Regions from separate parts of the Geodermatophilus sp. SYSU D00525 genome, predicted to be linked through region 3. Evidence: riboswitches for the same ligand, from Rfam matches in the RefSeq annotation. Region 3 holds a riboswitch; each other region holds the start of a gene.
What was found. Region 3 has a riboswitch for cyclic di-AMP ahead of ACI796_RS21055 (NlpC/P60 family protein). Riboswitches for the same ligand answer to the same signal wherever they lie in the genome.

Region 1 (10,319 bases), on a different contig from region 3:
TCGCGGTGCGCGGCCAGCGGTAGAAGCTCGCGTTGAGCTCCACGGTGCCGAACCGGTGGACGTAGTGGGCCAGCCGCTCCCGGGGGGGCGTCCCCGGTGGGTACAGGACGCCCTCCCAGTGGTCGTAGCTCCAGCCCGACGTGCCGACGTGGACGGCCACCGGCGCTCCCGCCCGGTCAGGCCCGGCGCAGGCCGGCCAGCCGGGTCGCGGCGGCGAGCACCCTCCCGTACGAGCCCGGCGCCAGGCGCACCAGGACGTCGGGGACGACGGCGCTGGCGCCGATGAGCAGCCGCGGCCGGCGCCGCTCCACCGCCTCGACGATCCGCTGCGCGGCGCGGTCGGCCGGATAGCGCAGCAGCTTCGCGAACTCCCGCTTGCCCCGCTCGGCCTCCGCGGGGTCCGCCCCGCTGGCCACGCGGGCGGACTCGGCGATGCGGGTGGCGATGCCGCCGGGGTGCACGCTGGTCACGCCGACGCCGTCCTCGGCCAGCTCGTGCCGCAACGCCTCGGTGAACCCGCGGACGGCGAACTTGCTCGACGCGTACGCCGCCTGCCCGGCCGGCGCCATGAGCCCGAACAGGCTGGAGACGTTGACCAGGTGCGACCCGGGGTGCGCCTTCAGGGTGGGCAGCAGCGCGTGGGTGAGCCGGACGGCGGCGCGGAAGTTGACGTCCATCACCCACTCGAACTCCTCGAGGGTCACCTGGTCGAACCGCCCGCCCAGCGCGACGCCGGCGTTGTTGACCAGCAGCGTCGTCCCCGGGTGCCCGGTGACGACCCGGCCGGCGGCCTCGCGCAGCTGCCCGGCGTCGGCGAGGTCGGCGACGACGGTGTCCACCGACCGGCCCGGGGAGGCCGCGCGCACCGACGCCGCGACGCCCTCGAGCCGCCCGGCGTCGCGGTCGACCAGCACGAGGTCGCTGCCGCGGGCGGCCAGCCGCGGGGCGAGCGCGGCGCCGATCCCGCTGGCCGCCCCGGTGACGACGGCGGTACCGGTGAAGGCGTAGGGGTGCACCCGGCGACCGTATCCGGCGGCGCTCAGGGCAGCCGCCACACCGTCGTCCGGCGCAGCCCGGGCCCCTCCGTCTCGGGGACCTGGTACACCGCGGCGGCCTCCAGCCGCTCGTGCGGGAGGTACGGGCGGCCGGGGTCGCCGACGAGCACCTGGCAGCCGCGGGCCCGCGCCCGGTCGAGGAAGGGCAGCACCCGCCCGGTCATCTCCCGGTCGTAGCAGACGTCACCTGCGACGACGACGTCGACGGCGGGCGGCTCGCGGTCCAGGACGTCGCCGGTGACGCTGATGCCCGCGACGCCGTTGAGGCCGGCGTTGACGCCGACCGCGGTCCGGGAGAACGGGTCGACGTCGCTGGCCAGCACCCACCGGGCACCGGCGAGGACGGCGGCGACGGCCACCAGGCCGCTGCCGGACCCGAGGTCGAGCACCGTGCGGCCGGCGACGGTGGCGGGCTCGTCGAGCAGGTGGCGGGCCAGTGCCTGCCCGCCGGGCCAGGCGGCCGCCCAGAACGGCGGCTCGTCCCCCGCCCCGCCGGCCGCGGTCTCCATCGCCTCCCAGAGGGCGACGACGTCGTCGGCGACGTGCAGCCGCACCTCGGGGACGAGCGAGGGCCGGCGCACCTGGGTGTGCGCGCGGACGAAGCCCGCGGGCACCACCCGGGTGGCCGGCCCTCGATGGATCACCTTCGGATCAGTACCAGCCGGTGGCCTGCGAGTGCGCCCAGGCGTCGCACGCGCTGCCGTAGCGCTGCTCGATGTAGATCAGGCCGGCGTCGATCTGGCGGTAGCCGTCGGAGGTCTTGGCGATCCCGGTGCTGGCCCAGGTGGAGTTCAGGAACTGCGGGATGCCGTAGGCGGTGCTGGTGGGGTTCTGGGCGTTGGGGTTCCAGCCGCTCTCCTTGCCCCACAGCTTCTCCAGGCAGGAGAACTGCTCGGAGCTGCCGACCTTGCTCAGCGCGTAGTCCTTGAAGGAGCCGGACGGCGCGGCGGGCGCGGCCTCCTGCGCGGCGGCCTCCTCCGCGGCCTGCTCCTCGGCGGCCTGCTGCGCGGCGGCGGCCTCGGCGGCGGCCTGCGCCTCGGCGGCCTGGCGGGCGGCCTCCTGCTCGGCGGCGACGCGGGCGGCCTCCTGCTCGGCGGCGACGCGGGCGGCCTCGGCCTCGGCGGCCTGGCGGTCGCGCTCGGCCTGCTCGGCGGCGAGCTGCGCGTGGGCGGCACCGGCCTCCTGCGCGCTGCGCTCGGCGCGCGAGGCGGCGACGTCGGCCAGCGACGTCAGGTCGGTGGCGTCCGGGGTCTGCCCGGCGGCCGGCTGCTGGGGGACGCCCAGCTCCTCGGCGACGCTGACCGCGGTGCCGGCGTTGTCGGTGCCGGCGGAGGCGGCGGGGCCGCTGGTGGAGACGACGCCGACGATCAGCGCGCCGGCGGCGGCGGCGCCGAGCAGCAGGGCCGGGCGGCGCGGGCCCAGCGGGGGGCTGCCGCGGCGGAAGAGGCGCCGGCGCGCGGGGGCCTCGGCGGCCTCGGCACCGCCCCCGGCGGCGGGCAGCTCGGGGGTGGCGGTGTGGGCGTCGGTGTCGGGGGTGGTGGGGGTGTCAGCGGTGGCGAGCTCGACGGTCGCGGGGGCGTCGGCAGGCGTGTTCGGGACGTGGCGGGACATGAGGGGGTGTGGGCTCCGAGGGAGAGTGGCGCGCGGCAGCGGGCCCGGAGGCGGACCTCGGGCATGCGGGTACGGCGCGGGTCTGTGGGTGTCGCGGACTACGGGGTCCCCGGCGACGTCGTCGCTGGGAGCGGCAGGACAGGAGCAGCCGGCGTCAGGCGGACGCGGGGGCGCGGTGTGCGCGCGGACGGCTGCACCTGCGGGCCGCTTCGGCCCGGAGGCGGGGCATGCGGAGACTCTCCGTTTCTTCCGTGAGCCGCCTACCGAGTTAGCTGACGGGTTCGGGCGGGAAGGAGCCCTACGCGCGCCGGGCCGGAGCTCGGCGGGCGCGATTCACCCCAGTACTGCGGTGGGTCCCCGGCTCGCGCCCGCAGGTGCGGACACGACTCGGCGGCGTCCGGCCGGGCTCCCCGGAAGGGGGACCTGACGACCAGCCGGACGCCAGCCACCGTACGGTCGTTACCGGTTCGTGACAACCGACGGGGCCGGAGTGACGGCCGTGACGGGTGGTGCGGACTCCCTCGGTCCGGAACCGGCCCCCGCGTCGCCGCTGGTCAGGAGGCCGCCGCGACCTCGGGCCGGCCGGGTCCGAGCAGCGGTGTCACGTCGGACACGTCCGTCCCCGGGGGCGCCGGACGCGCCCCCGCGCGCGGCTCGGCAGCCGGGTCCTCCCCGAGCCGGGGCAGCCCGCGCTTGTCGCCGAGGGCGGGGACGTCGTCGGGCACCACGCCGGTGACGACGGCGAGCGCCTCGTCGAGCTGACCGGTCAGCAGGCGCAGCCACTCCCGCGCCCGGTCGCGCTCGTCGCGCAGGGGTGCGAGCTCGGCCTCGACGGCGCGCCGGCGCTCGAGGGCCTCGGCGTCGGCCCGGGCCCGCGCCTCGGCGGCCTCGCGGTCCCGGCGCTCGCGCTCGGCGGCGGCGGCCCGCTCCAGCCGGGCCGCCTCGCGGCGCGCGGCCTCGAGGACCGCCGCGGCCTCGCTGCGGGTCTGCTCGCGGGCGGCGAGCACCGCCTCGCGCATCTCGGCCACCCCGGACAGCCGGGCCTGCGCCTCGGTGAGCGCCTCGGCCCGGATACGCCCGGCCTCCTCCTCGGCGGCGGCGGTCAGCGCGGCGGCCTCCTCCCGGGCGCGGCGCATCATCTCCGCCGCGTCCTCGGGGCCGGGCAGGCTCTGCCGCTCCCGGACCAGCTGGGCCAGCCGGCGGCGGGCGTTCTGCAGCTCGGCCGACGCGGCGGCGTAGCGGCTGAGCAGGTGCTCGTTCTCCCGGCGCAGGACCAGGAGCTCGGTCTCGGCCCAGGCGACGTAGTCGTCGACCTGCACGCGGTCGTAGCCGCGCACCGCCCCGGTGAACACCGGACCGGTGCCCAGCAGGCCGTCGAGCCCGCGCCCCGGAGGCGGCTCCGGAACGCCGTTCCCGGCCCCGTCCGGAGCAGCTCCCTGTCCCCGCAGCGACATCCCGGTTCCCCCTCGGTGCGCCGTCCGATCCGGTCCCCCACCGGCCCGCCGGCGGGGTGATCACAGAGTCGCACCCGCCGGGTGCCGCCGACCGGGCCGACACGGACACGCGCCCCGCCCGCGGAGTGGGCACGCCCGGACGTGCCGGGCCGCTCACCGTGCGCGGTCGAGAGGTCTCAGTACGGTCACGGACCCGTCGGGAATGCCCGGCGGGGGTCGGTCGTTGGGGCGGGTACAGTAGTTGCACTCTCAACCACTTGGAGCACGAGATGCAGTTCGGGGTCTTCACGGTCAGCGACGTCACGACCGACCCGACGACGGGGCGGACGCCGAGCGAGGCGGAGCGGATCAAGGCCGTCGTCACCATCGCGAAGAAGGCCGAGGAGGTGGGCCTCGACGTCTTCGCCCTCGGCGAGCACCACAACCCGCCGTTCTTCTCGTCCTCCCCCACCACCACGCTGGCCTACGTCGCGGCGCAGACCTCCCGGCTGCAGCTGTCGACGTCGACCACGCTGATCACCACCAACGACCCGGTGAAGATCGCCGAGGACTACGCGATGCTGCAGCACCTCGCCGACGGCCGGGTCGACCTGATGATGGGCCGCGGCAACACCGGCCCGGTCTACCCGTGGTTCGGCCAGGACATCCGCAACGGCATCCCGCTGGCCGTGGAGAACTACGCGCTGCTGCGCCGGCTGTGGGACGAGGAGGTCGTGGACTGGCAGGGCCGCTTCCGCACCCCGCTGCAGGGCTTCACCTCCACCCCGCGGCCGCTGGACGGCGTCCCGCCGTTCGTGTGGCACGGCTCGATCCGCTCGCCGCAGATCGCCGAGCAGGCCGCCTACTACGGCGACGGCTTCTTCCACAACCACATCTTCTGGCCGAAGGAGCACACCCAGCGGATGGTGGAGTTCTACCGGTCCCGCTTCGAGCACCACGGCCACGGCGCCGCCGACCAGGCGATCGTCGGTCTCGGCGGGCAGGTGTTCATGCGGAGGAACAGCCAGGACGCCGTCGCCGAGTTCCGGCCCTACTTCGACAACGCACCGGTCTACGGGCACGGGCCCTCGCTCGAGGACTTCTCCCGCGAGACGCCGCTGACCGTGGGCAGCCCGCAGCAGGTGATCGAGCGCACGCTCGGCTTCCGCGACTACGCCGGCGACTACCAGCGGCAGCTGTTCCTCGTCGACCACGCCGGCCTGCCGCTGAAGACCGTGCTCGAGCAGCTGGACCTGCTCGGCGAGGAGGTCGTGCCGGTGCTGCGCCGCGAGTTCGCCGCGCTCAAGCCGGCGCACGTGCCCGACGCGCCCACCCACGCCGCCCGGGTGGCGGCGCGCGGCGGGGCGCAGGACTCGACCGTCTACGCCGCCGGTGACGACGTCACGGGCCAGGTCACCGACGCGGCCCGCGAGGAGGTGTCCCTCTGATGACCACCCGCACCCTGGCCGTCGTCAGCGCGGGGCTCGGCGTGCCGTCGTCGACCCGGCTGCTGGCCGACCGGCTCGCCACCGCGACCGTCGCCGCGCTGCGCGAGCGCGGCGAGGACGCCACCGTCGAGGTCGTCGAGCTCCGCGAGCACGCCCGCGACGTCGCCGACGCGCTCGTCACCGGGTTCCCCAACGCGGCGCTGCGCGAGGCGGTCGCGACGGTGACCGGCGCGGACGCGGTCATCGCGGTCACGCCGGTGTTCACCGCCTCCTACAGCGGCCTGTTCAAGTCCTTCGTCGACGTGCTCGACAAGGACGCGCTCACCGGCACGCCGGTGCTGCTCGCGGCGACCGCCGGCACCGCCCGGCACTCGCTGGTGCTCGAGCACGCGATGCGGCCGCTGTTCAGCTACCTGCGCGCCGCCCCCGTGCCGACGGCGGTCTTCGCGGCGAGCGAGGACTGGGCCGGCGGCGACGGCACCAGCCAGGAGCTGGCCGCGCGGATCACCCGCGCGGCCGGCGAGCTGGCCGACGTCGTCACCGGCCGGCCGTCCTCGGCCCGGCCGGCCGACCCCTTCGCCGACGTCCCCTCCTTCGAGGACCTGCTGCGGGGTCAGGCGTAGGGCCGGTCCTGCGCCGGCGGAGGCGCGCGTCCGCCGGCGTCCGCGTGCCGCGCCGCGCCGTGCTCGGGGGCCTGCCGGGCGACCGGCACGCCCTCCGGCGCGGCCGGCGGCCCCGCCGGCACCGGCGCGGCCGGGGGCACGGCCGGTGCCGGGCGGCCCCGCAGCCGCGGGTAGGCCAGCACGAGGCTGGCCGCCAGGGCGATGGCCAGGATGACCGCCCACGTGCCGGTGTAGTCGGCCCACGAGCCCGTGAGCAGCAGGAACGCGGGCAGGGCGGCGGTGAGCAGCCCGGCGACGACGGCGATCGCGCCCGTGTAGCGGGTGAACTCCTCCCGCTTCAGGCCGAGGACGACGAAGAACAGCGCCCAGAGCACCGCCCAGTACAGCCAGATGACGCCGAAGCCCGGGTCCCGCGGGACGACGTAGAAGAAGTTCAGCCCGGCGTACACCAGCGCGCACGCCGCCACGAACGCCGAGAACCAGCCCAGCCCCGTGCCGTCGAGGCCGCCGAGCAGGTTGATCCCCACGTACAGGTACGTGAAGCCGAACAGGTAGAGACCCGACGCGGCCAGGATCGTGGCCGGGTCCCCGTCGGCCGTGATGATCAGGACGGTCGGCGTCACCACCTGCAGCGCCCCGACGAACAGGTTGAGCGGAGCGGCGGCACGGGCGTCCACCAGCCCCAGCAGCATCAGGCCGTTGACGACCAGGACGGCTCCCACGTACAGCAGTCCCACGGCTCCCATGTGCGGTCATCTCCTCGGGTCCCGCGACGGTGCGGACGTCCCCCGTGACTGGTGCCGGCGCGGTCGCGCCGGCGGTCAGGAGCCGGGGTCCCCGGGCTCCCGTTCGTTCTCCCGGACGGCCTCGTTCTCCTCGAGAGCCGTGTCGATCAGGTCGGCGAGGCCGCCGACGGAGCGGTGCGGCCCACCCCGGCGGACGACGACCGGCTCGGGCACGTCGTCCTCCTCGGACGACAGTCCCTCGGTGAGGTCGTGCGCCGCTCGCAGCGCGGCCTTGCCGGCGCGGTCGGCCGCCTCGTGGCGCTCGATCCGCGGGACCTCCTCGGTCACCTCTGGTCTCCTCCCGCGTCCTCCCGGCACGGTCGGTGACGCCCGGCCCGGGTTGGGCGGACGGCGCGCCGGGTAACCCCCTCCCGGCCTCGAACAACCGGGAGCCGTGCAGTGCTCGTGTGAGGAGCGATCCGTGCAACTCCGGGTCGAGGTGGTGTGGACGTGCGCGCCGTGCGAGGTCGGCGGGCAGGACGTGGCGGAGGACGGTGACGACGACCCGACCTGCTGGAACTGCGGTGGGCCGGTCGTGGTGACCGCCCGGCCCTCCGTCCGCCGGCCCTTCCCCGAACCGTTCCCCGAACCGTTCCCCGAGCCGGACGCCGCCTGAGGGCGGCGCCCGGCCCGGGCGGACGGGTCCCGGCGTGCGCCGGGACCCGCCGGGCGGTCAGGACGTGACGGCGCACTGCCCGCGGTCGGCACGGACCGGCCCCGACGCCGACGGCTTGACGTCGAAGTCGAAGATCGCCGTCGGCAGGTACAGCGAGCAGCAGGCGTTCGGGATGTCGACGACCCCGCTGACGCGGCCCTCGATCGGCGCCGAGCCGAGCAGCAGGTAGGCCTGCTCGCCGGAGTAGCCGAACTTCTGCAGGTACCGGACGGCGTTGAGGCAGGCGTTGCGGTAGGCCTGCGTGGCGTCCAGGTAGAGGTTGCGGTCGTTCTCGTGGTCGACCGAGACCCCGATGAAGGTCAGGAACTCCGAGTAGCGGGGCTCGACGTTGCCGGGGATGAACACCGGGTTGGTGGTCACCCCGTAGGTCTCCATGCCGCCCTTGATCAGGTCGATGTGGAAGTCGATGAACCCGCCCATCTCGATGGCGCCGCAGAACGTGATCTCGCCGTCGCCCTGGCTGAAGTGCAGGTCGCCGCCGGAGAGCTTCGCGTCCTGCACGTGCACCGGGTAGAAGACGCGGGACCCGCGGGAGAAGTTCTTGATGTCGTGGTTCCCGCCGTTCTCCCGCGCCGGCACGGTGCGGGCGCCGTCCCGGGCGATCGCCGCGGCCACGTCGCCGTCGGCCTGCCCGGGCAGCGTCTGGTCCTCGATCGGGAGCAGCGCCAGCGCGGGCACGCGGTCGGGGTCGGTGTCGGCCAGGGCCTTCTCCCGCCGGTTCCACCGGGCGAGCAGGTCGGCCGACGGGGCGGTGCCGAACAGCCCGGGGTGGGTCAGGCCGGTGTAGCGGACGCCCGGTATGTGCCGGGAGGTCGCCACCTGGCCGTGGAAGTCCCAGATCGCCTTGTAGGCGTCCGGGAAGTAGTCGGTCAGGAAGCCGCCGCCGTTGGCCTTGGCGAAGATGCCCGTGTAGCCCCAGCCCTGGCCGGGGGCGTCGCCGAACTCCTGCGGCGCCTGCACCGGGCCGAGGTCGAGGATGTCCACCACGAGCAGGTCACCGGGCTCGGCCCCCTCGACGCCGATCGGGCCGCTGAGCATGTGCGCCCGGGTCAGGTCGACGTCGCGGACGTCGTTGGCCGAGTCGTTGTTGCCGATCTGGCCGTCGGTCCACTCCCGGCACTCCACCCGGATGTCCTGCCCGGGCCGGACCATCGTGGCGACGGGTACGTCCGGGTGCCAGCGGTTGTGGCCCGGGACGGCCTGGTCCCGCATGGACTTGGCCTGGTCGACGGTGAAGACGACGTCTGGCATGTCCCCCACACTCCGATCTGCGTTGACGGGGAGGGCCGACCCGCGTCCACGGGCCGTTCGGGGCGGCTCCGCGCGGGAGCCGGGGTGGCGACGGCGGCCCGGCCCCGGGGCCGCCGCGCGGGCTGGTCAGGGCCGGGGCAGGGCGTTCCACCGCGGGTCGCGCGGCACCGGGCGGCGGGGCGCGGGCGGCACGGCCGTCGTCACGGCGGGCGCGTCGGCGCTGGCCTCCTCGCGCGACCGCGCCGCGGCCAGCGGCGCCGGGGTGCGCGCCAGCAGCGGGGCAGTGTAGACGCGCCGGCCGGCGTCGCCGCACGAGGGGCACCGCTCCGAGGCCTGCGCGGTCCCGATGGGCCGCCGCACCTCCCACGGGCCGCACGCCGGGCACCGGTACAGGTAGGCCGCCATCTTGGCCTCCGCGGGGAAGTCGGGACCACTCGGGAGCGGGCGACGCTAGTGACGGGCCCGGACGGACCGGAGGGACCTTCGACTCCATCGGTGGCGCGTCGCCACGGGCGGCTCCCTGCCGGTGACCGCGGGTGGGCCGGTCTGCTCTCGGCTCAGCGGACGGCGTCCTCCGACGGTGCCGCGGAGCCGCCCTGCGGGGCCTCCGCCGTCATGATCCGGACCACCTCCGCCCGGTCCGCGGCCGAGGGCAGGCCCCAGCCCGGCTCGTAGCCGTACACCTCGGACAGCGGCCGCGACGCCGTCCGGCCGGTGAGCACCTCCACCGAGCCGGTGTCGATCAGCCCCGGGTGCTCGACGCCGCACGCCTCGGCCACCTTGAGCAGGTCCCGGCGCAGGGTGGCCACGTAGTTGGCCAGCCGCACCGACTTCAGCGCCGGGTCCAGGCCGTGCGCCAGCCACGCGTTCTGGGTGGCGACGCCGGTCGGGCAGGTGTCGGTGTGGCACTTCTGCGCCTGGATGCAGCCGATGGCGAGCATCGCCTCGCGGGCCACGTTGACCATGTCGCAGCCGAGCGCGAACGCCACCACCGCGTTGTCCGGCAGGCCCAGCTTGCCGGCGCCGACGAAGGTGACCTGCTCGGCCAGCCCTCGGCGGGCGAAGATGCTGTACACGCGGGCGAAGCCGAGCTGGAAGGGCAGCGACACCGAGTCGGTGAAGATCAGCGGCGCGGCGCCGGTGCCGCCCTCGCCGCCGTCGATCGTCACGAAGTCGACGCCGCGGCCGGTGTCGGCCATGAGGCGGGTCAGCTCGTCCCAGAACTCCAGGTCGCCGACGGCGGACTTGATGCCCACCGGCAGGCCGGTCTCGGCCGCCAGCAGCTCCACCCAGTCGAGCAGGCTGTCGGTGTCGGTGAACTCCGCGTGCCGGGACGGGCTGACGCAGTCGACGCCCTCGGGCACCCCGCGGGCTGCGGCGATCTCGGCGGAGACCTTCGCCGCCGGCAGCACCCCGCCGAGCCCGGGCTTGGCGCCC
Region 2 (10,319 bases), on a different contig from region 3:
CCACAGGACGCGGGTCGTCCGTGGAGTGAGCGCCGTGCTCCCCTCGCGTCGAGGGCCGGATCAGGCGTTCTCGTCGGCCGGCTTCCGGGCCCGGCTGGGCTGCACCCGCATCGGCTCGCCCGGCATCTTCGGGTAGTCCGGCGGATAGGGCAGGTCGCCCAGGCCCTGGTCGGCGGCCTGGCGCTCGGCCAGCTCGAGCAGCGGCTCGATGGAGTAGGCGTGCCCGGCCAGTCCCGCGTGCTTGTCACCGACCGCCCGGAACCGCTCCGGCACGGTCAGCACGGTGAAGTCGGTGGGGTGCACGTCGGGCAGCTCGTCCCAGTCCAGCGGTGCGCTCACCGGCGCGTGCGGCTTGGGCCGGACGGAGTACGCCGAGGCGATCGTGCGGTCCCGGGCCATCTGGTTGTAGTCGATGAAGATCTTCTCGCCGCGCTCCTCCTTCCACCACGACATCGTCACGCGGTCGGGCAGCCGCCGCTCCAGCTCGCGGCCGAAGGCGATGACCGCGCGGCGCACGTCGGTGAACGTCCACCGCGGCTGGATCGGCACGTACACGTGCACCCCGCGCCCGCCGGAGGTCTTCGGCCACCCCTCCATGCCGAGCTCGTGCAGCAGCTCCCGCACGTGCGGCGCGACCCACACGGCGTCGGAGAAGTCGGTGCCCGGCTGCGGGTCGAGGTCGATGCGGATCTGGTTGGGCGACTCGACGTCGGTCCTGTCCACCGGCCACGGGTGGAAGGTGAGCGTGCCGAGGTTGGCGCACCACGCGACGACGGCGACCGAGTCCGGCGCGATCTCGTCGGCCGTCCGGCCGCTGGGGAAGGTGATGTGCGCCGTCGGCACCCAGTCGGGCGCGTTCTTGGGCACCCGCTTCTGGTAGAAGGCGTCGCCGGTGTTGTCCATCCGGGTCGACAGCCGGGCGCCCTCGAAGACGCCGCCGGGCCAGCGCTCCAGCGTCGTCGGCCGGTCCCGCAGGGCGAACAGGATCCCCTCGCCGACGCTGACGAAGTACTCGACGACGTCGATCTTCCGGATGCCGCGCTCGGCGAAGTACGGCTTCTCCGGGTTGGAGACCCGCACCTCGTGCCCGTCGACGGTCAGCGTGACCGCGTCCTTGCTGCTCGCCATCCGTCAGCTCCCGGGTCCGGGGCGGCTCAGGCCGGGCACGTCAGCCCGTCCTGGGGCGCCGTGAGGTCGATCAGGTAGGCGTTGACCGCCGCGGTGACGCAGTCGGTCTTCGGGTAGGCGGTGTGCCCCTGGCCCTGCCAGACCAGCAGCGTGCCGGCGGTGAGGTCCGCGGCCAGGTCCTCGGCGCCGGGCAGCGGCGTGACCGGGTCCCCGGAGTTGCCGACGACGAGGATCGGCGCGCTGCCCTCGGCGTCCCGTTCGGGCAGCGGCGTCCGCTCGGCGTCCCACACGCCGCAGGTGTAGAGCCCGGAGGCGGCCCCGGCGCCGAACAGCGGGTACCGCTGCGACCACTCCTGGGCCAGTTGCAGCACCTCCTCCTCGGAGAACGTCTCCTCCTCGGGGGTGTCGGCGCAGCTGATCGTGAAGTCGGCGTCGAGCCGGTTGGTGTACGTGCCGTCCTGGAGCCGGCCGGCGGAGGGGTCGGCGATCGAGAAGAGGCCCGCCGCGTCGCCGTTGCGCGCGGCGGCCAGCGCCTGCGAGAGCTGCGGCCACGACCCGGTGTCGTAGAGGGCCGCGGTGACGGCGGCGACGACGACGCCCGGTGTCGCGGTGCGGGTCTCTCCGGGCGTGCTGCTCGGGATCGGCGTGGTGGCGGCGGCGGTCAGCAGGTCCTGCACGAACGTCCGGGGGTCGCCCCCGATCGGGCACCCGGACACCAGGGCGACGCAGTTGGCGGCGAACGCGTCGAACCCCGCCTCCAACCCCGCGGCCTGTGCCTCCGCGTCGGCCTGCGGGTCGGCGTCGGGGTCGACCGCGGCGTCGAGCACCATCGCGCGGACCTTCTCCGGGAACAGCTCGGCGTAGGTGGAGCCGAGCGTGGTGCCGTAGGAGTAGCCGAGGTAGGTCAGCTGTTCGTCGCCCAGCGACTCGCGCAGCAGGTCCATGTCGCGCGCGGTGGCGACGGTGTTGAAGGTGCCGAGCGCGTCGCCGTACTCCTCGGCGCAGGCGTCGGCCGCCTCGTCCTTGAGCGTGAGGACCTCGTCCATCTGCTGCTGGTCGGTGGGCCGGGGCTCCGCGGCGGTCATGCGGTCCTTGAGCTCGGCGGGCACGCACTCCACCGGCGTGGACAGGCCGACGCCGCGCGGGTCGAAGCCGACCACGTCGAAGCGGCGCAACACGTCCTCGGGCAGCGACAGCGCCAGGCTCAGCCCGAGGTCGGCCCCCGAGACGCCGGGACCGCCCGGGTTCACCAGCAGCGAGCCGATCCGGTCGGTCTGCCCGGCCAGCGTCGCGCGGACGAGGAACAGCGGCAGCGTCGCGCCCTCGGGTTCCTCGTGGTCGATGGGCACCTCGGTGCGGCCGCACTCGAAGGCGAGGTCGCGCTCGCTGCCGGGCGTGCCGGCCACGAGCTCGGTGATCTGCGCGTCGCAGTCGGTCCAGGTGATCGGCGCGGCCTCCGGCTCGGCCGGCGTCGAGGAGGCGGCCGACGAGGAGTCCGCCGACGACGGGTCCGGGTCCGAGAAGGAGCTACAGCCGGCGACCGCCACGAGCAGTCCGGTCGAGGCGGCGAGCAGGCCGCGGCGCAGACGCATGCTCACGACCGTAGGAGGCGCCGCGGACAGGCCGTTCCGCAGGTGCCGGTCACCCGTTGAACACCTCGGCCAGGTCGTAGCGGACCGGGACCTCGAGCTGGTCGTAGGTGCAGCTGCGCGGCTCGCGGTCGGGCCGCCACCGGAGGAACTGCCCGGTGTGCCGCAGCCGCCGTCCCTCCAGCTGGTCGTACTTGATCTCGACGACGAGCTCCGGGCGCAGCGGCACCCAGGACAGGTCCTTCTTCGCGTTCCACCGGCTCTGCGCCCCCGGCATCCGGTGCTCGCCGTTCTCCTGCACCTCGGCGTTCGCCCAGTCCTGCCACGGGTGCCCGTCGAGCGCCTGAGCCCGGTAGGGCGCCAGCTCCTCCACCAGCTCGGCCCGCCGCGCCATGGGGAACGACGCCGCGACGCCGACGTGCTGCAGGCCGCCGTCGTCGTACAGCCCGAGCAGCAGCGACCCGACGACCGGTCCGCTCTTGTGCCAGCGGAACCCGGCGACCACGCAGTCGGCGGTGCGCACGTGCTTGACCTTGGTCATCAGCCGCTGGTCGGGGCCGTAGGGCAGGTCGGCGTCCTTGGCGACCACGCCGTCGAGACCGGCCCCCTCGAACTCGTCGAACCAGCGCTGCGCGATCGCGGCGTCCCGGGTGACCGCGGTGACGTGCACCCGCTCGTGCCCGCGGTCCAGCACCTCGCGCAGCCGCTGCCGGCGCTCGGCGAACGGCGTCTCCATCAGCGACTCGTCACCGAGCGCGAGCAGGTCGAAGGCGACGAAGTGGCCCGGCGTCTGCTCGGCGAGCAGGTCCACCCGCGACTTCGCGGGGTGGATGCGCTGCAGCAGCGACTCGAAGTGCAGCCGGTCGCCCTGCGGCACGACGATCTCCCCGTCGACGACGCAGCGCTCGGGCAGGGCCTCCTTGACCGCGGCCACGACCTCGGGGAAGTAGCGGGTCAGCGGGCGCTCGTTGCGGCTGCCGAGCTCCACCTCGTCGCCGTCGCGGAAGACGATGCAGCGGAAGCCGTCCCACTTGGGCTCGTAGAACAGCCCGTCCCCGGTCGGGAGCTTCGTCGTGGCCTTGGCCAGCATCGGCTTGACCGGCGGCAGCACGGGCAGGTCCATGCAGGTCAGTCAACCAGCGGACCCCCGCACCGGCAGACCGCCGTCGACCGGACGGGTGGCAGGAACGGCCATGACTGCCACCCCGGGACCCGCGCCGTGGACTCAGCGCACCGCGTAGCGGGTGAACAGGACGCCGTCCTCCTCGAGCACCTGCGTCAGCCGCGGGCGGACGACGTCGCGCAGCGTACGGTCCAGCAGCCGCGCCTGGCCGCCGACCAGCGCGGGGGAGACGGTGAGGTCGAGCTCGTCGACCACGCCGGCGTCCAGCGCCGCCGACAGCAGCGACGGCCCGCCCTCGCACAGCACCTGCTCGAGGCCGCGGTCGGCGAGCCGGTCCAGCGCGAGCGGCAGGTCGACGTCGGCGTCCCCGCAGACCAGCACGTCCACCCCGGCGTCGGCGAGCGCGGCCCGGCGGCCGGGGTCCGCGGCGGCGCAGGTGACCAGCAGCGTGGGCGGCTGCGCCAGCCGGGCGCCGGGCGCGAGCGAGGCCCGGCGCGACACCACCGCGACCGGCAGCTCCGGCGGCCGGCCGAGCGCGGCCCGCCGCCGCCCGACCGCCGAGGCCGTCGTCACCGGGCCGTAGCCCTCACCGGCCGCCGTCCCGTGCCCGACCAGGACGACGTCGGCCAGCGCGCGCAGCGTCGAGAACACCCGCCGGTCGCCGGGCGAGCCGAGCCCGGCGCTGACGCCGTCCACGGTGACCGCGCCGTCGAGCGAGGCGACGAAGTCCACGCGGAACGAGCGACCGGGCGGCAGCGCGTAGGCCGCCGCCAGGTCGTCGTCGGTGAGGTCCGCCCCGCCGGGGGAGGGGAGCAGCCGGCGCATCAGGTGGTGAGGACGGCCGCGCTCTCGGCCGGGACGGTCACCGTCGCGCCGTCCAGGGACGGCTCGTCGGCGGTCGCGAACAGCACCCCGGTCGCCGGCCGGTCCAGCTGCACCGGCTGCGGCCGCCCGGACAGGTTGGCCACCACCCGCAGCCCGCCGCGGTGCACGACCAGGACGCGGTCCTCGTCGTCCCAGCCGACCTCGACCGCCGACAGGTCGGCGTCGACGAGGTCGGGGTGCTGCCGGCGCAGCGCCAGCAGCGTCCGGTGCACCTCGAGCAGCCGCGCGTGCGGCTCCCGGTCCAGCTCGGCCCAGTCGAGCTTCGAGCGCCGGAACGTCTCCGGGTCCTGCGGGTCGGGCACCTCGTCGGCGTCCCAGCCGTGCTCGGCGAACTCGCTCTTGCGGCCCTCCGCCGTCGCCCGGCCGATGTCGGGGTCGGTGTGGCTGGTGAAGAACTGCCACGGCGTCGAGGCGCCCCACTCCTCGCCCATGAACAGCATCGGCGTGAACGGGCTGGTCAGCACCAGGGTCGCGCCGACGGCGAGCAGGCCGGGGGACAGCGTCGCCGAGACGCGGTCGCCGATCGCGCGGTTGCCGATCTGGTCGTGGTCCTGCAGGTAGCCCAGGAACCTCCAGCCCGGCAGCCGGGCGGTGTCCACCGGCCGGCCGTGGGAGCGGCGGCGGAAGCTCGACCACGTGCCGTCGTGGAAGTAGGCGCCGGTGAGGGTCTTGGCCAGCCCGGCGAGGCCGGCCTCGGCGAAGTCGCCGTAGTAGCCCTGGCCCTCGCCGGTCAGGACGGCCTGCAGGGCGTGGTGGAAGTCGTCGCTCCACTGGGCGGCGATGCCGGTGCCCCCGGCCACCCGCGGGGTGACCATGCGGGGGTCGTTGAGGTCGCTCTCGGCGATCAGCGTGAGCGGCCGGCCGACGGCGACCGAGAGCCGGTCGACCTCCTGGGCCATCTCCTCGAGCACGTGGGTGGCGCGCTCGTCGACCAGCGCGTGGACGGCGTCCAGCCGCAGCCCGTCGACGTGCATGTCGCGCAGCCACATCAGGGCGTTGTCGAGGACGTAGCGGCGGACCTCGTCGGAGTCCGGCCCGGACAGGTTGACCGACTCGCCCCAGGTGTTCGCGCCGCCCTCGGAGAAGACCGGCATGAACAGCGGCAGGTAGTTCCCCGACGGGCCGAGGTGGTTGTAGACGACGTCCTGGATCACGCCGATCCCGCGCTGGTGGCAGGCGTCGACGAACCGCTGGTAGGCCGCGGGCCCGCCGTAGCTCTCCTGCACCGTGTACCAGAGCACGCCGTCGTAGCCCCAGTTGTGCGTGCCGTCGAAGCCGTTGACCGGCAGCAGCTCGACGAAGTCGACGCCGAGGTCGACGAGGTGGCCCAGCCGGTCGATGGCCGAGTCGAGGGTGCCCTCGGGCGTGAACGTGCCGACGTGCAGCTCGTAGACGACGCCGCCGGCCAGCGGGCGCCCGGTCCAGGCGGTGTCGCCCCACGCGTACGCCGACGGGTCGAACCGGCGGGACGGCCCGTGCACGCCGTCGGGCTGCCGGCGCGAGCGCGGGTCTGGGCGGGGGGTGTCGTCGTCGCCGAGCAGGTAGCCGTAGTCGGACTCCGGGCCGGCCTCGACCTCGGCCCGCCACCAGCCGTCGTCGTCGCGGCGCATGTCGTGCACCGTGCCGTCGACCTGCAGGCGCACGCGCTCGGGCACGGGCGCCCAGACGGCGAACTCGACGGGTGCGGACATGCGGGGGCCTCCCAGCGGTAGCGCGGCTGACCGGTCCCTCTTGCCCGCTGCGGGCCCGGTCAACCGCGAGCGGCAGCCGGGGGAGCGGGTCCCCCGGCTGCCGCCCCGGGTCACGCCAGCTTCAGCTCCTGGCCGACGTAGATCCGGTTCGGGTCGCTGACCGTGCCGCTGTTGGCGGCGTAGAGCGCCTTCCAGCCGCCGTCGACGCCCTGGTCTCGGGCGATCTTGCCCAGCGTGTCGCCGGACCGGACGGTGTACGAGCCGCCGGAGGCGCCGGCGGCGGACTCGCCGGCCCGGGAGGCCGTGTCCGGCTCGGCCGCCGCAGGCGCGGCGGCGGGCTCGGGGGCGGGCGCGGCGGCCGCCGTGCCGGCCTCCGGGGCCGACGGGTCGAGGCTCTTCCCGCAGGTGGGCCAGGCACCCGGGCCCTGGGCGTCGAGCGTGCGCTCGGCGACGGCGATCTGCTGCGCCTTGGTGGCCTGGTCGGCGCGGGCGGCGTACTCGGTGCCGCCGTAGGCGGCCCAGGTGGACTGGCTGAACTGCAGCCCGCCGTAGTAGCCGTTGCCGGTGTTGATGCTCCAGTTGCCGCTGGACTCGCACTGGGCGACGGCGTCCCAGTCGTTGGGGGCGGCGGCCGAGGCCGGGCCGGCGGCGACGCCGATCGCGGCCGCGGCCACGCCGGTCGTCACGAGGGCACGGCGGAGCAGGGACGTGGACGTGCGCATGGGGGATCTCCGATCCGCCGCCTGCGAGGTGAGCTGTCGGGTTCGGAGCGATCGGTGCCCCGGCCGCACGACGTGCGGCTTCACCCCGAGGCGCTGCGTCCGGTCCCCCCGTGACCGCGGTGCAGGCGCCGAAGTGGGTCCCCCACCCCCGTCCTGGCTGTGCAGGAGGAACGGAGCCCGGCGGACGGGGTTCGGCGGACCGACTCCGGCACGCGGCAGTCATTGGCCTGCGTGCGGGAGCAAACGTAACGGCCGCATCACGAGACGGCACACCCGCCCCACCCGTCACGGCGTGTCGCCCGGCGTCCCCCGCGGTGGCCCGCGCCCGGCGGCCGGGGGAGGCGCAGGTCACGGCGGCGCCGGCCGGCGCCGCCGTGACCTCCGTCTCATTCCCGGACGAGCAGGGCCACCGGCAGCCGGGCCAGCAGTTCGCCGACGGGCGCGCCGCCGGCGTCGGAGACGACGCGCGTGCCGGTGAGCACGTCGCGCCAGGCGCCGGTCGGCAGCGTCAGCGCGGTGTCGCCCCAGCCGGTGGCGGCCAGCGCGACCGGCAGCCGGGTCGCCACGGTCACCGCGCCGCCCTGCTCTCCGGACCCACGGTCGAAGGCGACGACGTGCTGCGCGGCGGACCCGGTGGCGGCCACCGGGGTGTAGCCGGTGAACAGCCCGGGGGCGTCCCGCCGCAGCCGCAGCGCTCGCGAGACGACGAGCAGCTTGGCCGCGCCGGTCTCGTCGACCTCGGGCACCTCCCCGCCGTCGAGCCGGGCCAGCAGCGCGCGCCGCTCGTCGTAGTCGACCGGGCGGCGGTTGTCGGGGTCGACGAGCGAGTGGTCCCAGAGCTCGGTGCCCTGGTAGACGTCCGGGACGCCGGGCATCGTCAGCTGCAGCAGCTTCTGCGCCAGCCCGTTGGACCGGCCGGCCGGGGCGATCCGTGCGACGAACGCCTCGATCTCGCGGTTCGTGGCCGCGTCGTCGAAGGCGGCGTCGACCATCGCGTGCAGCTGCGCCTCGAACGCCTCGTCGACGTCGGTCCACGTCGTCGACTGCCCGGCCTCGCGGGCGGCCTTCTCGGCGTAGGCGTGCGCCCGCTCGCGGGACAGCGGCCAGGCGCCGACCAGGTTCTGCCACACGAGGTGGGCCAGCGGCCGGTCGGGCAGCGGGTGGCGGGACAGCCAGCCGCGGACCAGGTCCGCCCACTCGGTCGGCACCTCGGCGAGGACGGCCAGGCGGGCCCGGGTGTCCTCGCTGCGCTTGGTGTCGTGCGTGGTGAGCGTCGTCATCGACTCCGGCTTGCGCTCCAGCCGCCGCGCCTGTGCCTCGTGGAACTCCTCCGGGGTGCTGCCGAAGCGCGCCGGATCGCCGCCGACCTCGTTGAGCACCACGAACCGCGCCCAGCGGTAGTAGGCGCTGTCCTCGACGCCTTTGGCCATCACCGGGCCGCTGGTCTGCTCGAACCGGGTGGCCGCCTCGGTGCCGGCCTGCGCCAGCACCGGGTGCAGCGCGTCCACCGCGGCGACCAGGTCGGGCCGGCGGTCGCGGACGTCGCCCACCGCGGCGTCGAGGTGCTCGCGGCCGTCGGGCAGGTAGGTGCGGTAGACCGAGAAGGAGGCCAGCAGCTCGGCCAGCGCCTCCTCCTCCGTGTCGACGTCGACGCCCGGCAGCTCGCCGATCACCCGGACCAGCCGGGCGACCTCGGAGCCGAGGATCCCGTCGGTGACCTCGCGCTTGCAGTCGTGCACCAGCTGCCCGTAGTCGACCGCCCGGCCGGACAGCTCGGTGTCCAGCGCGGTCAGCGCCGCCTCGCCCGCCGGGTCGACCAGGACGTCGTCGACCTCGGCCAGCGCGTCGTAGCCGGTGGTGCCGGCCACCCGCCAGCTCTCCGGCAGGTCCTCGCCGGGCTCGAGGATCTTCTCGACCACCGTCCACCGGCCGCCCGACGCGTCGGTCAGCCGGTCCAGGTAGCCCTTCGGGTCGGCCAGGCCGTCGGGGTGGTCGATCCGCAGCCCGTCGACGGCGCCGTCGGAGACCATGCGCAGCACCAGCTCGTGCGTGGCGCGGAAGACCTCCGGGTCCTCCACGCGCAGCCCGGCGAGGGTGTTGATGGCGAAGAACCGCCGGTAGTTGAGGTCGGCGTCGGCGCGCCGCCAGTCGACCAGCTCGTAGTGCTGCCGGTCGTGCACCTCCTGCGGCGTGCCCTCGCCCGTGCCGGGCGCGATGGGGAAGCGGTTGTCGTAGTAGCGGAGCTCCCCGTCCACCACCTCGAGCTTCTCGACGTCGTCGGCCGAGCCGAGCACCGGGATGCGGACGCGCCCCCCGCCGAAGTCCCAGTCGACGTCGAAGGCCGACGCGTGCGCGCTGTCGCGCCCGTGCTGCAGCACGTCCCACCACCACGGTGCCTCGGCCGGGTCGGCGACGCCCATGTGGTTGGGCACGAGGTCGAGCACCAGGCCGAGCCCGTGCTCGTGCAGCGCGGCGACGAACCGGTCGAAGCCCTCCTGCCCGCCCCGCGACTCGTCGACGTGCGCGTGGTCGACGGTGTCGTACCCGTGCGTGCTGCCCGCGGCCGAGCGGAGCAGCGGGGAGGAGTAGGCGTGGGTGACGCCGAGGTCCGCGAGGTAGCCGGCGACGGCCGCGGCGTCGTCGAGGGTGAAGTCGGCGGTCACCTGCAGCCGGTAGGTCGCCGCCGGCGTGGCCCGCCGCCGCTCGGCAGCGTCAACGGACTGACTGCCGTCCGGGGCCTCGCTCACGGGGCGGCCTGCAGCACGACGGTGGCGCGGGCGGCCACGGTGACGACGTCGCCGGCCTTGACCTGCACCGGCTCCACCTGGCCCATCTCCGCGGTGTCGACGACGACCGTCCAGCCCTCGGCGTACTCCGACGGCGGCACGGTGAAGTCGATCGGCTCGTGGTGGGCGTTGAACGCCAGGTAGAAGCAGTCGTCGACGACGTCCTCGCCGCGCTCGTCGGTCTCCCGGATGCCGTGGCCGTTGAGGTACATCGCCAGCGACTTGGCGAAGCCGGCGTCCCAGTCCTCGTCGCTCATCAGCTCGCCGGCCGGGGTGAACCAGGCGACGTCCTGCACCGGGTCGCCCTCCTCGCGGCGCACCGGCCGGCCGTGGAAGAACCGGCGGCGGCGGAACGTCGGGTGCTCGGTGCGCAGCCGGGTGACCAGCTTGGTGAA
Region 3 (10,319 bases):
GGCGCCGAAGCGGTACTCGGCCCAGGCCGCGGCGTCGGCGTCGTTGCCCACCCACAGCGGCCGCTGCAGACGGGCAGCGAGGTCGCGGCGCAGCGCGGTGTGCCGCCAGGCCAGGTGCGGGCTGAACAGCACGACGTCACCCGTGCGGTCGAACCAGCCCGCCGCGCCGACGCCGACCGCCGCCAGCGGGCCGCCGTGCCGGACGGCGAGCTCCTCGACCACCCCGGCGATCGCGGCCTCGGTCTCGGTCACCGACGCGGTCGGCGTCGACCGGCGGGCGGTGTCCAGCAGCGTGCCGTCCGGCGCGACGACACCGCCGGCCACCTTGGTGCCGCCGACGTCGACGCCGAGCGCGGGCAGCGCAGCGGGACCGGTCCGGTCGCCGGCCACTCAGCCGAGCTCGATGTGCTGGACCGGCGCCGGCTCCGGCGCGGGGGCCGGCTCTGGCGCGGGCGGCGCCGGCGGGGTGGCCACCGACCGCAGCGCGCCCGCGGCGCTGGTCAGCAGGTCCGCGAGCGCCTCGCTGACGTCCGGCCGGCGGGCGACGGCGGCCGCCCGGCACAGCGGGCACCAGCGGCAGTCCCCGCCCGGCACGTGCCCGGACGTCTCCCCCTCCGCGGCGGCGCCGGTCTCGGCCCAGGCCTGCCCCAGCCCGGCGACCAGCCGCCGCGCCTGATCGAGCCAGTCGGCTCCCTCGGTCACCGTGTCCCCCTGTCGTCCGCCGGGCCGCCCGCCGACGTGCTCGACGGCGCCCCCTCCGCACTGTCCGCCCCGACGGCCGCCAGCAGGTCGGCCGGCCACTGCTGCGGGTCGGCGGCGAAGCCGACCTCCAGCCGCGCGGTGGCGGTGCCCGGCTCGGCCAGGGTGCCCGAGGTGACCACGCACCGGCGCAGCAGGGCGTCCAGGCGCAGCGAGCGGCGGCTGCCGGCGGCGGTCACCACCAGGTCGTCGTCCCAGCGGGTGAGCCGCACCCCGGCGCGCTCGGCGAAGGGCAGCGGGAGCGTCAGCCGCCAGCCGCCGTCCACGCGCTCGGGGGCGGGCACCGGCGGGGCGGGGTCCCCGGTGGGCGCGGGCAGGTCGGGCAGGAGCGCGGCGAGCGCCTCGGCGCCGGCCGGCTCGACCGGGGCCTCGGTCACCTCCCGCACCGGCGCGATCCCGGCCAGCGCGGCGAGCGCGGCGTCCTCCTCGGCCGCCCGGGCGGCCGCCCAGTCCGCCGGCCCGCCCCCGGGCAGCCGGCGGGCGAGCACGCCCACCGGGCGCTGCCCGTGCACGGCCAGCGCGGTGGTCGCGGCCCGCAGCGCGGCGACGGCGGAGGGCCGCGGCCGGCCCACCAGCCAGACCGCGGTCGCGGCGGGGTCGGTCAGGGTCAGCCGGTCGAGCAGCGCCTCGAGGTCGGGCAGCGCGTCGAGGGCGAGGTCCGCGGGGCCCCGGCGCACCGTGCCCGCGCGGACGGCGGCGGTGCGGACGGCGGCGAGCACCCGCACCCGGGTGGTCAGCACCTGCTCCAGCCACCAGCGCAGCGCGCCGGGCAGCGCGACCAGCCCGGTGGCGGCGGGCAGCGGCCCGGCGTCGAGGACGACGAGGTCGGTGTCCGGCCGCACGCGGCCGAGCGCGGCGAGGACCCCGAGCTCGCCGGCGCCGGGCAGCGGCACGACCGAGCTCGCGGGCGGCAGCTCGAGGTCGGGCAGCGCCGCCGCCGGGCCGGCCACCCGCTCGGCCCACAGCGCCTCGAGCCCGGCCTGCGGCTCGGCGGTGACCACCTCGACGCCCGCCGCCGTCCCGTCGGGGACCGGCTGGCGGGTCACCAGCACCACCCGGCGCCCGTCCCGGGCGGCCCGCACCGCGACCGCGGCGGCGAGCGTGGTCGTGCCGGCCCCGCCGGGGCCGGTGAGCAGCAGTGTGCGCACGGGGGTCAGCCCTCGACGCGCTTCTTGAGCTCCTTGAGCGCGGTGTCGAGGATGACCTTCTCCGCGCGGCGCTTCATCATCCCGAGCATCGGGACGCCGATGTCGACGGCGAGCCGGTAGGTCACCTCGGTGCCGCCGCCGGTCTCGCGCAGCGTGTACGAGCCGTCCTGGCGCTTCATGATCTTGCTGGTCACCAGCGTCCAGGAGACCTGCCGGTCGTCGTCCCAGGTGTAGTCGAGGACGTACTCGTCGGTGAGGACGGTGGCGTCGATGACGAACCGGACCCGGCGGGCGCGGCCGTCGGGCCCGCGCTCCTGCACCTCGACGGTCCGGGCCGCCTTCACCCACTGCGGATAGGCCTCGAAGTCGGCGATCACGGCCATCACGTCGGCCGCCGGCGCGGAGACGACGATCGACTGGGTGGACTGCTCCGCCATGGGCCTGAGGCTAGCCGTTCACCCGAAAGCCGCAGGGTGGGTGGCCCGGGCTCGGCTACTCACCGGTAGGCCCAGCCGGTAGATTCGGCGGGACGTGTCCCGTGCGGGGACCGCGGGCAGCGGCGCCCCGGCCGCACGGGGAGGAGAGGACGGAGCGTGCGCGAGTACAGCGTCCCGGCGACGACCGAGGTGGGCCCTTCGGAGGCGCTCACCGACATGCTGGCCGAGAACGTCGCCGAGCACGGCGACGAGGTCGGCCTGCGCAGGCAGCGGGACGGCCGGTGGGTCGACGTCACCTGGCGGGAGTTCGGCGAGCAGGTCGCCGGCGTCGCCAAGGGGCTGGTCGCCGCCGGCGTGCAGCCCGGCGACCGGGTCGCCCTGCAGGCCAAGACCCGCTACGAGTGGACGGTCATCGACTTCGCCATCTGGACGGCCGGCGCGGTCACCGTCCCGGTGTACGAGACCTCCAGCCCCGACCAGGTCGCCTGGATCCTCTCCGACTCCGGCGCGGTCGCCGCGATCGTCGAGAAGGCCGAGCACGCCACCGCCGTCGACTCGGTGCGCGACCAGGCCCCCGACCTCGGCCCGCTGTACGTCATCGAGGACGACGCCGTCGGCACGCTCACCGCCGCGGGCGAGAGCGTCCCCGACAGCGAGCTCGAGGCCCGCCGCGCGACCCTGAACGCCGACAGCCTGGCCACGCTCATCTACACCTCGGGCACCACCGGCCGGCCCAAGGGCTGCGAGCTCACCCACGGCAACTTCCTGTTCGAGATCGGCAACGGGATGAGCCTGCTCGACCGGTTCATGAACGTGCAGGGCTCGCTGCTGCTGTTCATCCCGCTGGCGCACGTGCTGGCCCGCGTCCTGCAGGTCGGCGCGGTGCGGACCCGCACCGTCATCGGCCACACGCCGGACGTGAAGAACCTGGTCGAGGACCTCGGCGGGTTCAAGCCGACGTTCGTCCTGGCCGTCCCGCGCGTGTTCGAGAAGGTGTTCAACCAGGCCAAGGCCAAGGCCGAGGCGGACAGCCCGGTCAAGGGGCGGATCTTCGACCGGGCCGCCCAGGTGGCCATCGCCTGGTCCCGCGCCCAGGACACCGGCGGCGCGGGCCTCGGCCTGCGCGTCCAGCACGCGCTGTTCGACCGGCTCGTCTACAGCAAGCTGCGCGCCGCGCTCGGCGGCCGCTGCCTCGGCGCCATCTCCGGCGGGGCCCCCCTCGGCGAGCGGCTCGGCCACTTCTTCCGCGGCGCCGGCGTGACCGTCTACGAGGGCTACGGCCTGACCGAGACCACCGCCGCCGCCTCGGTCAACCACGACCGCGCGCTGCGGATCGGCACCGTCGGCCGCCCGCTGCCCGGCGTCTCGTTCCGCATCGCCGACGACGGCGAGATCCTCATCCGCGGCGGCGTCGTCATGCGCGGCTACTGGAAGAACGAGCAGGCCACCGCCGAGGCGATCGACCCCGACGGCTGGTTCCACTCCGGGGACATCGGCGAGATCGACGCCGACGGCTTCACCCGGATCACCGGCCGCAAGAAGGAGATCCTGGTGACCGCCGGCGGCAAGAACGTCGCCCCCGCGGTGCTCGAGGACCGGCTGCGCGCCCACCGGCTGGTCAGCCAGTGCATCGTCGTCGGCGACCAGCGGCCGTTCATCGCGGCGCTGGTCACCCTCGACGCCGAGGCCCTGCCCGCCTGGCTGGAGAGCAAGGGCAAGCCGGCCGGCACCCCGCCCTCCGCGCTGGTCGACGACCCCGACGTCAAGGCCGAGATCGACGCCGCCGTCGCCGACGCCAACAAGGCGGTGTCCCAGGCCGAGGCGATCAAGAAGTACCGCGTCCTCACCACGGACTTCACCGAGGACAACGGGATGCTGACGCCGAGCCTGAAGCTCAAGCGCGCGGTGGTCATGAAGGAGTTCGACCAGGAGGTCGAGGCGCTCTACAGCCGCTGACCCCGGATCGACCGAGCCCCGTCCCGCCCCCGCGGGGCGGGGCTCAGTCGTGTGCGGGTTCCAGCAGCGCCGCGAGGTCGGCGGCGATCGTCGTCCACGACCAGCGCCGCTCCACCCACGCCCGCCCGGCGGCGCCCATGGCGCGGGCGCGGGCGGGGTCGTCGAGCAGCGCGCTGACCGCGGCGGCGACCGCGTCCGGGGAGCGGGGGTCGGCGACGACGGTGCCGGTCTCGCCGTCGCGCACCGCCTCCGGCGCGCCGCCCGAGGTGCCCGCGACGACGGGCAGCCCGACCGCGGCGGCCTCCAGGTAGACCATGCCCAGCCCCTCGACGTCCAGGCCGCCGCGGCGGGTGCGGCAGGGCATGGCGAACACGTCCCCCGCCGCGTAGTGCTCGGGCAGCCGGTCGGGGGGCACCGGGCCGGTCAGCACCACCGAGTCGCCCAGCCGCCGGTCGGCCACCGCGCGGCGCAGCCGGGCCTCGTCCGGGCCGCCACCGACCAGCAGCAGCCGCGCGCCGGGGTGCTCCGCGAGGACCCGCGGCCAGGCGGCCACGAGCACGTCCTGCCCCTTGCGCGGCACCAGCCGGGACACGCAGACGACGACCGGCGCCTCCCCCAGCCCGTGCCGCCGCCGCACCGCGGTGCCGTCGACCGCGGGGGTGAACCGGTCGACGTCGACCCCGGGCGACAGCTGCGCCAGCCGGGTGCGCCCGCCGAGGGCCGGCTCCAGGCGGCTGCGGGTGTACTCGCTGATGTAGGTCAGGACGTCCAGCCCGCCGGCGATGCGGCGCATGAGCTGCCGGGCGCCGGGCAGCGCGACCCACCCGGTCTCGTGCCCGTGGGTGGCCCCGACCAGGTGCCGCACCCCGGCGTCGCGGAGGGCGGGCGCCAGCAGGCCCAGCGGTGCGGCGGCGCCGAAGAAGGCGGTGTCGCAGCCGTGCTCGGCGGCCAGCGCCGTCGCGGCCCGGGCGGTCGCCGGCGTGGGCAGCAGCACCGCCGTCCGCTGCCGGACCACCCGGTAGGGCAACCGCGCGTCGTACGCCTCCCACCCCGGCGAGCGGGAGGCCAGCACGACGAGGGAGTCCGGCGGGCGGCGCTCGAGCAGCGCCGCGACGAAGGTCTGGATGCCGCCCTGCCGCGGCGGGAAGTCGTTGGTGACGACGAGCGTGCGGCCGTGGTCGCTCACCGGTCGCCCAGCCGCAGCCAGTCCTCGGCCATCGCGATCCGCTGCGCCGCCGTCGGGTGGGAGCCGAAGAACCACTGCCACGGCGCCGGCGGGCTGGGGTCGGAGACGTTGGTCTCGGCCAGCCGGCGCTGCATCTCGACGAAGGCGGCGGCGTCCCGGGTGAGGTCGAGCGCGTGCAGGTCCGCCCGGGCCTCGACGTGCCGCGAGACGAGGTTCTGCACCGGCGTCGCCACCAGGGACCCGACCGCGACGAGGAACAGCACCAGCGGCACCACGCGCGGGTCGCCCGCCGAGTCCGCGCCGGCCCGGCGCAGCAGCGGCGCCCAGGTCAGCAGCCAGCCGAGGAGGGCGACGGCGGCGGCCGCGCCGAGCGCCCCGATGAGCGTGCCGGTGAGGACGTCGTCGGTGGCCACGTGCCCGAGCTCGTGGGCGACGATCGACTCGATCTCGTCCGGGGGCACGTCGGCCAGCAGGGTGTCGTAGAGGACCACCCGGCGGGTGGAGCCGAACCCGGACACGTAGGCGTTGAGCGACGTCGTCCGGCGGGAGGCGTCGGCGACCAGGACGTCCTCGACCGGGGAGCCGCTCTCCTCGGCCAGCCGCAGCAGGTCGGTGCGCAGCTCGCCGGCCGGCAGGGGGGTGAAGCTGTTGAACGCCGGCTCGATGACCACCGGGTAGAGGAAGGAGCCGGCGACGACCAGCGCGGCCGCGCCACCGGCGGCCCACGCCCACCAGGTGCGGGGCGCGCGGCGGGCCAGCGCGACGAGCACCAGCAGGCCGAGGGCGGTGAGCGCGGCGTCGATGGCGGTGGAGACCCCGACGTCGCGCAGCCACAGGGGCCAGGAGCGGGTGGACAGCCCGTAGCGGTGCCGCACCACCTCGCCGTAGGCGGAGATCGGCAGCGTCGCCAGCCGGCCGAGGACGACGATCGCGACCGTGCCCAGCAGCACGGTGAGCGGCCGGCGCCGGCCTCCCGCGCGGCCGACCGCGGTGACCAGCCGGCTGCCGAGCCGGGTGAGGCCGAGCAGCGCCGAGACCGCCAGGCCGATCACCAGGTTGGTCAGCGACGCGGGACGGATGTCGGCGGCGAGGGCCTCGGCGCGCCGGACGACGTCGGCGGGCAGGCCGGCGTCGTCGGTGACCGGGGACGCGCCGCCGGGTGGGGTGGGCAGCAGCGTCCAGGGCGTGCGGACGGCGATGACCACGACGAGCGCCACGCCGAGGGCGAGCGCGACCAGCAGTGCCACCCGGCGGGGGCCGGCGCGGTCGGGCGGGGTGGCCTCGGGGCCGGGGCGGGTGCTCGTCCCGCCCGCCCTGCTCACCCGGCCGATCCTAGGCGGGCGCCCGCGCTGCACCGCGATCTCCCTCCGCGGACCCCGGGGGCCGGCGACCCGGACGGGTCACCGGCCCCCGGCCCGTGCGGTGCCGTCTCTTAGGCGATGCGGCGCATGGCGGTGATGCCGCCCATCGAGTCGACCGACACGACCTTCACCGGCTGCCCCGACGTGGAGGCGTGCACCATCTGGCCGTTGCCGATGTACATCGAGACGTGGCTGACCGGGCTGTAGTAGAAGATCAGGTCGCCCGGCTGCAGGTCCGCCCGCGAGACGGCGGTGCCCATCCGCGACTGCATGCTGCTGGAGTGCGGGAGGCTGATCCCGGCCGCCGCGTAGGCGTACTGGGTCAGGCCCGAGCAGTCGAAGGCGTCCGGCCCGCCGGCACCCCACACGTAGGGGTCGCCCACCTGGGCCAGAGCGGTCTGCACCGCGGTCTGCGCGGCACCGCTGCCACCACTGCCCGCGGACGGCGCCGGGGCCGGAGCCGGGGCGGCGGTCGCGGCCTGCGTGCCGGTCGCGGCGGGAGCGCTGTCGCCGCCGGAGTCGCTCTCGCCGTCCTCGGCGGTGTCGGAGCCGGCCTGCGCGCCGGCGACCAGGCCGGCCTCCTGCGCGGCGAGCGCCGCCTGCCGCTGCGCCTCGGTGAGCGCGGCGAACTGCGCCTGGTAGTCGGCGATGTCGTCCTGGAGCTGCGCCTCCTGGGCGCTCAGGTCGTCGAGGGTGCGCTGCGCCTCGGCCTCGGCGGCCTCGGCGTCGGCCTGCGCCTGCCGGGCGGCGACGGCCGCCTCGCCCACCTGGTCGAGGACCGAGGTGGTGTGGTCGGCGATCTGACCGAGGGTGGCCAGCGAGGCGACGAAGTCCTCGGCGGAGTCGCTGGTCATCAGCAGGTCGAGCCCGGCGAAGCCGTCGCTGTTGCCGGCGGTGTAGGCGCTGCGGGCCACCTGGCGGATCTGGCCGTCGAGGTCCTGCAGCTGCTCCTGCGCCTCGGCGGCGGCCCGGTCGGCCTCGTCGGCGGCGGCCTGCTGCTGGGCGAGGACCTCGCGGGCCTCGTTGACCCGCTCGGTGACGACCTCGAGCCGGTGGCCGGCCTCGGCGGCGAGCTGGGCGGCCTGCTCCGGGGTGCCGGCCCGCTCGGGGTCGGCGGCCGCGGTGCCGGACAGCAGGGTGCCGGACAGCAGGGTGAGGGTCAGCGCGGCGGTGGTGCCGACCAGGGTGACCCGGCCGAGGTGGCGGGCCCGCGACGGGCGGTGCGGGCCGGCGGTGCGGGGGGCGGATGTGGACTTCTCGCGTGCGTGCCCCAGGACGGGGCGGGGGGTCGCCACGGTCGGCGGCTCTCCGTTTCTTCCTCAGCAACCGCCTACCGAGTTAGCTGACGGGTTCGGGCTGGGAAGACGTGCCCTATCTCTGCGCCCCGGTCGGGACCGGCGCGCACGAGAACTCACCCCAGTGCTGCGGTGGGTCCCCGGCTCACCTCGCGCACCTCCGGGGAGGGCGTCCGGTGACTCGGCGGTGTCGGCCGAGGTCACCCTGCGTCGAGTGACGACCACCCGGCCGGACGGCGCCACAGTACGGACGTGATGCAGTTGTGACAAACGAGAGGTGCGTGGACTGTGAGAACACACACGGTCAGCAGCCGCGCCACTCCGGTGCGTACCCGATCGGGGTCCCGGCGCAGGTCAGCCCGTGCGCCGGCGCCCGTCCCGTGACGGCCGGTGCCGCAGCGGCGGCACCAGGCCGCCCTCGGCCAGCGCCCGCACGGCCCGCCGCTCGACGTCGTCGAGGTCCACGACGACGCCCGGCCGCGGCACCGCGCCGTCGGCGGTGCGGGCCGCCGGGACGGGGGGCACCGGCAGCAGCACGGGGCCGGTGTCCCGCTCCGCGGGCGGGGCGCCCAGCAGGGCGGTGACGACGCAGTCGGCGCAGCCGGCGCCGCGCGCGGTGCACGAGTCGCAGTCGATGAGCATGCCGTGTCCCTCCGGTGCCCCGGTCGCGCCGCCCGGTGCCGGGCCGCGGTCGGGACGGGTCTCCCTGTCGGTCGGCCGGCACGCTAGGGACGACCACCGACAGTCCCGGCTCAGCCGCCCGCGTACTCCCAGTGCCAGGGCTCCTCGCGGCCGTTGCCGGGATCGGCCCAGGTCGGGTGCAGCCACCCGAACCGGCCGGCGTTGGCGACCATCCACGCGTACTGCGGCGTGCCGAAGCCGTCGATGCCGCCGCACAGGTCGACCGCCAGCCCCCAGCCGTGGTTGCTGGTGCCCGGGACCGCGGCCAGCGCCGGCTTCTCCCCGTACAGGCGGACCTGGCCGGCGTAGGTGCGGTAGGAGTCGGTGATGCAGATCGGCTGCCCGAACGCCGTCGCGAACGCCGCGCTCATCGCCCGCCAGGCCGCCGCGGCGTCGCAGCGCAGCGAGTGGCCGCCCACGCCGATCGGGCACAGCGCGCTCGGCGGGATGAGGCCGTTGGGGTAGCCGCCCCAGGACCGGGCGCCGTCGAAGCTCGGCGGGTAGACGGTGTTGCCGCACTCGACCCGCAGGGCGCCGTCGGCCGGGCCGGGAGCGGGCACCTCCGGCCGCGGGCCGAGGCTCGGCCGCCCGACGTGGAGGACCTGGTCGGCGGGCAGCCGGCGGACGACGACGGCGCCGGCCCGCGCGTCGGCGGCGAGCATGGTCTGCGCGTCCAGCGCGATGCCGACGTGGCCCAGGCCCGACTCGGGGGTGCCGAGGAAGACCAGGTCGCCGGGCAGGACGTCGGCCGGGTCGACGGGCGTGGTGACCGCGAACAGCCCGGCCTGGTCACCGGGCAGGTCGATGCCGGCGTCGCGGTAGACGGTGGAGACCAGCGAGCCGCAGTCCCAGGAGTCCGGGCCGGCCGTCCCCGGCGCGTACGGCCTGCCGAGGGCGTCCATGGCCGCGGTGACCGCGGCCAGCGTCTCCGCGGGCAGCACGAGCACGGACACCGGCCGGCGCGGCAGCTGCGCGGCGCCCCGCTGGGCGCCGCCGGCGGCCGCCCCGACCGGGGTGAGCCCCGCGGGCAGGCCCCGCACGGGGTCGAGCAGCTCCGCCGCCGGGGGTGCGGCCACCCCGGCCTCGCGCAGCTGGTCGAGGTAGGCCCGCCAGTTGGCCGCCGTCTGGGTGTTGACGTCGACCTGCTGGCGCTGCAGGTCCGACAGCTGCCGGTCGACGTCGCCGAGCGCGACGTCGAGCTCCGCGGTCACCGCGTCGGCGGAGGCCTCCAGGTCGGCCACCTCCGCGGCCAGCCGGTCGGCCCGCTGCCGCGCCTCGGCGAGGACGGCGTCGGCGGAGGTCTGCTGGGCGACCGCGGCCTGCCGCTGCTGCTCGGCGGTGCGGACCACCTCGGCGGTGTGCGCGTCGACGGCCTCCAGGTAGCCCAGCGCCGCGACGACGTCGGCCGGGTCGCCGCCGGTGAGCAGCACGGTGAGCGGGGTCAGCGCGCCGCCGTCCCGGTAGACCGCCGACGCGTACCGCGCCACCACCGCCTG

Region 1: it holds a riboswitch for cyclic di-AMP, as region 3 does, so the genes downstream of both, ACI796_RS01885 (aggregation-promoting factor C-terminal-like domain-containing protein) here and ACI796_RS21055 (NlpC/P60 family protein) in region 3, are expected to answer to the same signal.
Region 2: it holds a riboswitch for cyclic di-AMP, as region 3 does, so the genes downstream of both, ACI796_RS03420 (transglycosylase family protein) here and ACI796_RS21055 (NlpC/P60 family protein) in region 3, are expected to answer to the same signal.

The regions. Positions count from the first base shown of each region.
Region 1 covers NZ_JBJGZK010000001.1:394,389-404,707, forward strand. Annotated here, with positions in the region: gene ACI796_RS01870 (DUF72 domain-containing protein) at 1-160, opposite strand, end outside; gene ACI796_RS01875 (SDR family NAD(P)-dependent oxidoreductase) at 177-1,016, opposite strand; gene ACI796_RS01880 (class I SAM-dependent methyltransferase) at 1,040-1,699, opposite strand; gene ACI796_RS01885 (aggregation-promoting factor C-terminal-like domain-containing protein) at 1,707-2,666, opposite strand; cyclic di-AMP (ydaO/yuaA leader) riboswitch at 2,909-3,069, opposite strand; gene ACI796_RS01890 (DivIVA domain-containing protein) at 3,221-4,120, opposite strand; gene ACI796_RS01895 (LLM class flavin-dependent oxidoreductase) at 4,390-5,547, shown strand; gene ACI796_RS01900 (FMN reductase) at 5,547-6,170, shown strand; gene ACI796_RS01905 (AmiS/UreI family transporter) at 6,161-6,916, opposite strand; gene ACI796_RS01910 (hypothetical protein) at 6,992-7,243, opposite strand; gene ACI796_RS01915 (hypothetical protein) at 7,377-7,571, shown strand; gene fmdA (formamidase) at 7,629-8,882, opposite strand; gene ACI796_RS01925 (FmdB family zinc ribbon protein) at 9,009-9,287, opposite strand; gene ACI796_RS01930 (FMN-binding glutamate synthase family protein) at 9,440-10,319, opposite strand, start outside.
Region 2 covers NZ_JBJGZK010000002.1:296,568-306,886, forward strand. Annotated here, with positions in the region: gene ACI796_RS03395 (DNA polymerase domain-containing protein) at 61-1,128, opposite strand; gene ACI796_RS03400 (alpha/beta hydrolase) at 1,155-2,720, opposite strand; gene ACI796_RS03405 (ATP-dependent DNA ligase) at 2,770-3,840, opposite strand; gene ACI796_RS03410 (dihydrofolate reductase family protein) at 3,943-4,665, opposite strand; gene treZ (malto-oligosyltrehalose trehalohydrolase) at 4,665-6,416, opposite strand; gene ACI796_RS03420 (transglycosylase family protein) at 6,527-7,138, opposite strand; cyclic di-AMP (ydaO/yuaA leader) riboswitch at 7,142-7,276, opposite strand; gene treY (malto-oligosyltrehalose synthase) at 7,525-9,885, opposite strand; gene glgX (glycogen debranching protein GlgX) at 9,882-10,319, opposite strand, start outside.
Region 3 covers NZ_JBJGZK010000035.1:20,285-30,603, forward strand. Annotated here, with positions in the region: gene ACI796_RS21020 (ROK family glucokinase) at 1-390, opposite strand, end outside; gene ACI796_RS21025 (hypothetical protein) at 391-702, opposite strand; gene ACI796_RS21030 (ArsA-related P-loop ATPase) at 699-1,907, opposite strand; gene ACI796_RS21035 (SRPBCC family protein) at 1,913-2,344, opposite strand; gene ACI796_RS21040 (AMP-dependent synthetase/ligase) at 2,501-4,300, shown strand; gene ACI796_RS21045 (glycosyltransferase family 4 protein) at 4,344-5,486, opposite strand; gene ACI796_RS21050 (M48 family metallopeptidase) at 5,483-6,808, opposite strand; gene ACI796_RS21055 (NlpC/P60 family protein) at 6,919-8,142, opposite strand; cyclic di-AMP (ydaO/yuaA leader) riboswitch at 8,159-8,339, opposite strand; gene ACI796_RS21060 (hypothetical protein) at 8,497-8,784, opposite strand; gene ACI796_RS21065 (NlpC/P60 family protein) at 8,895-10,319, opposite strand, start outside.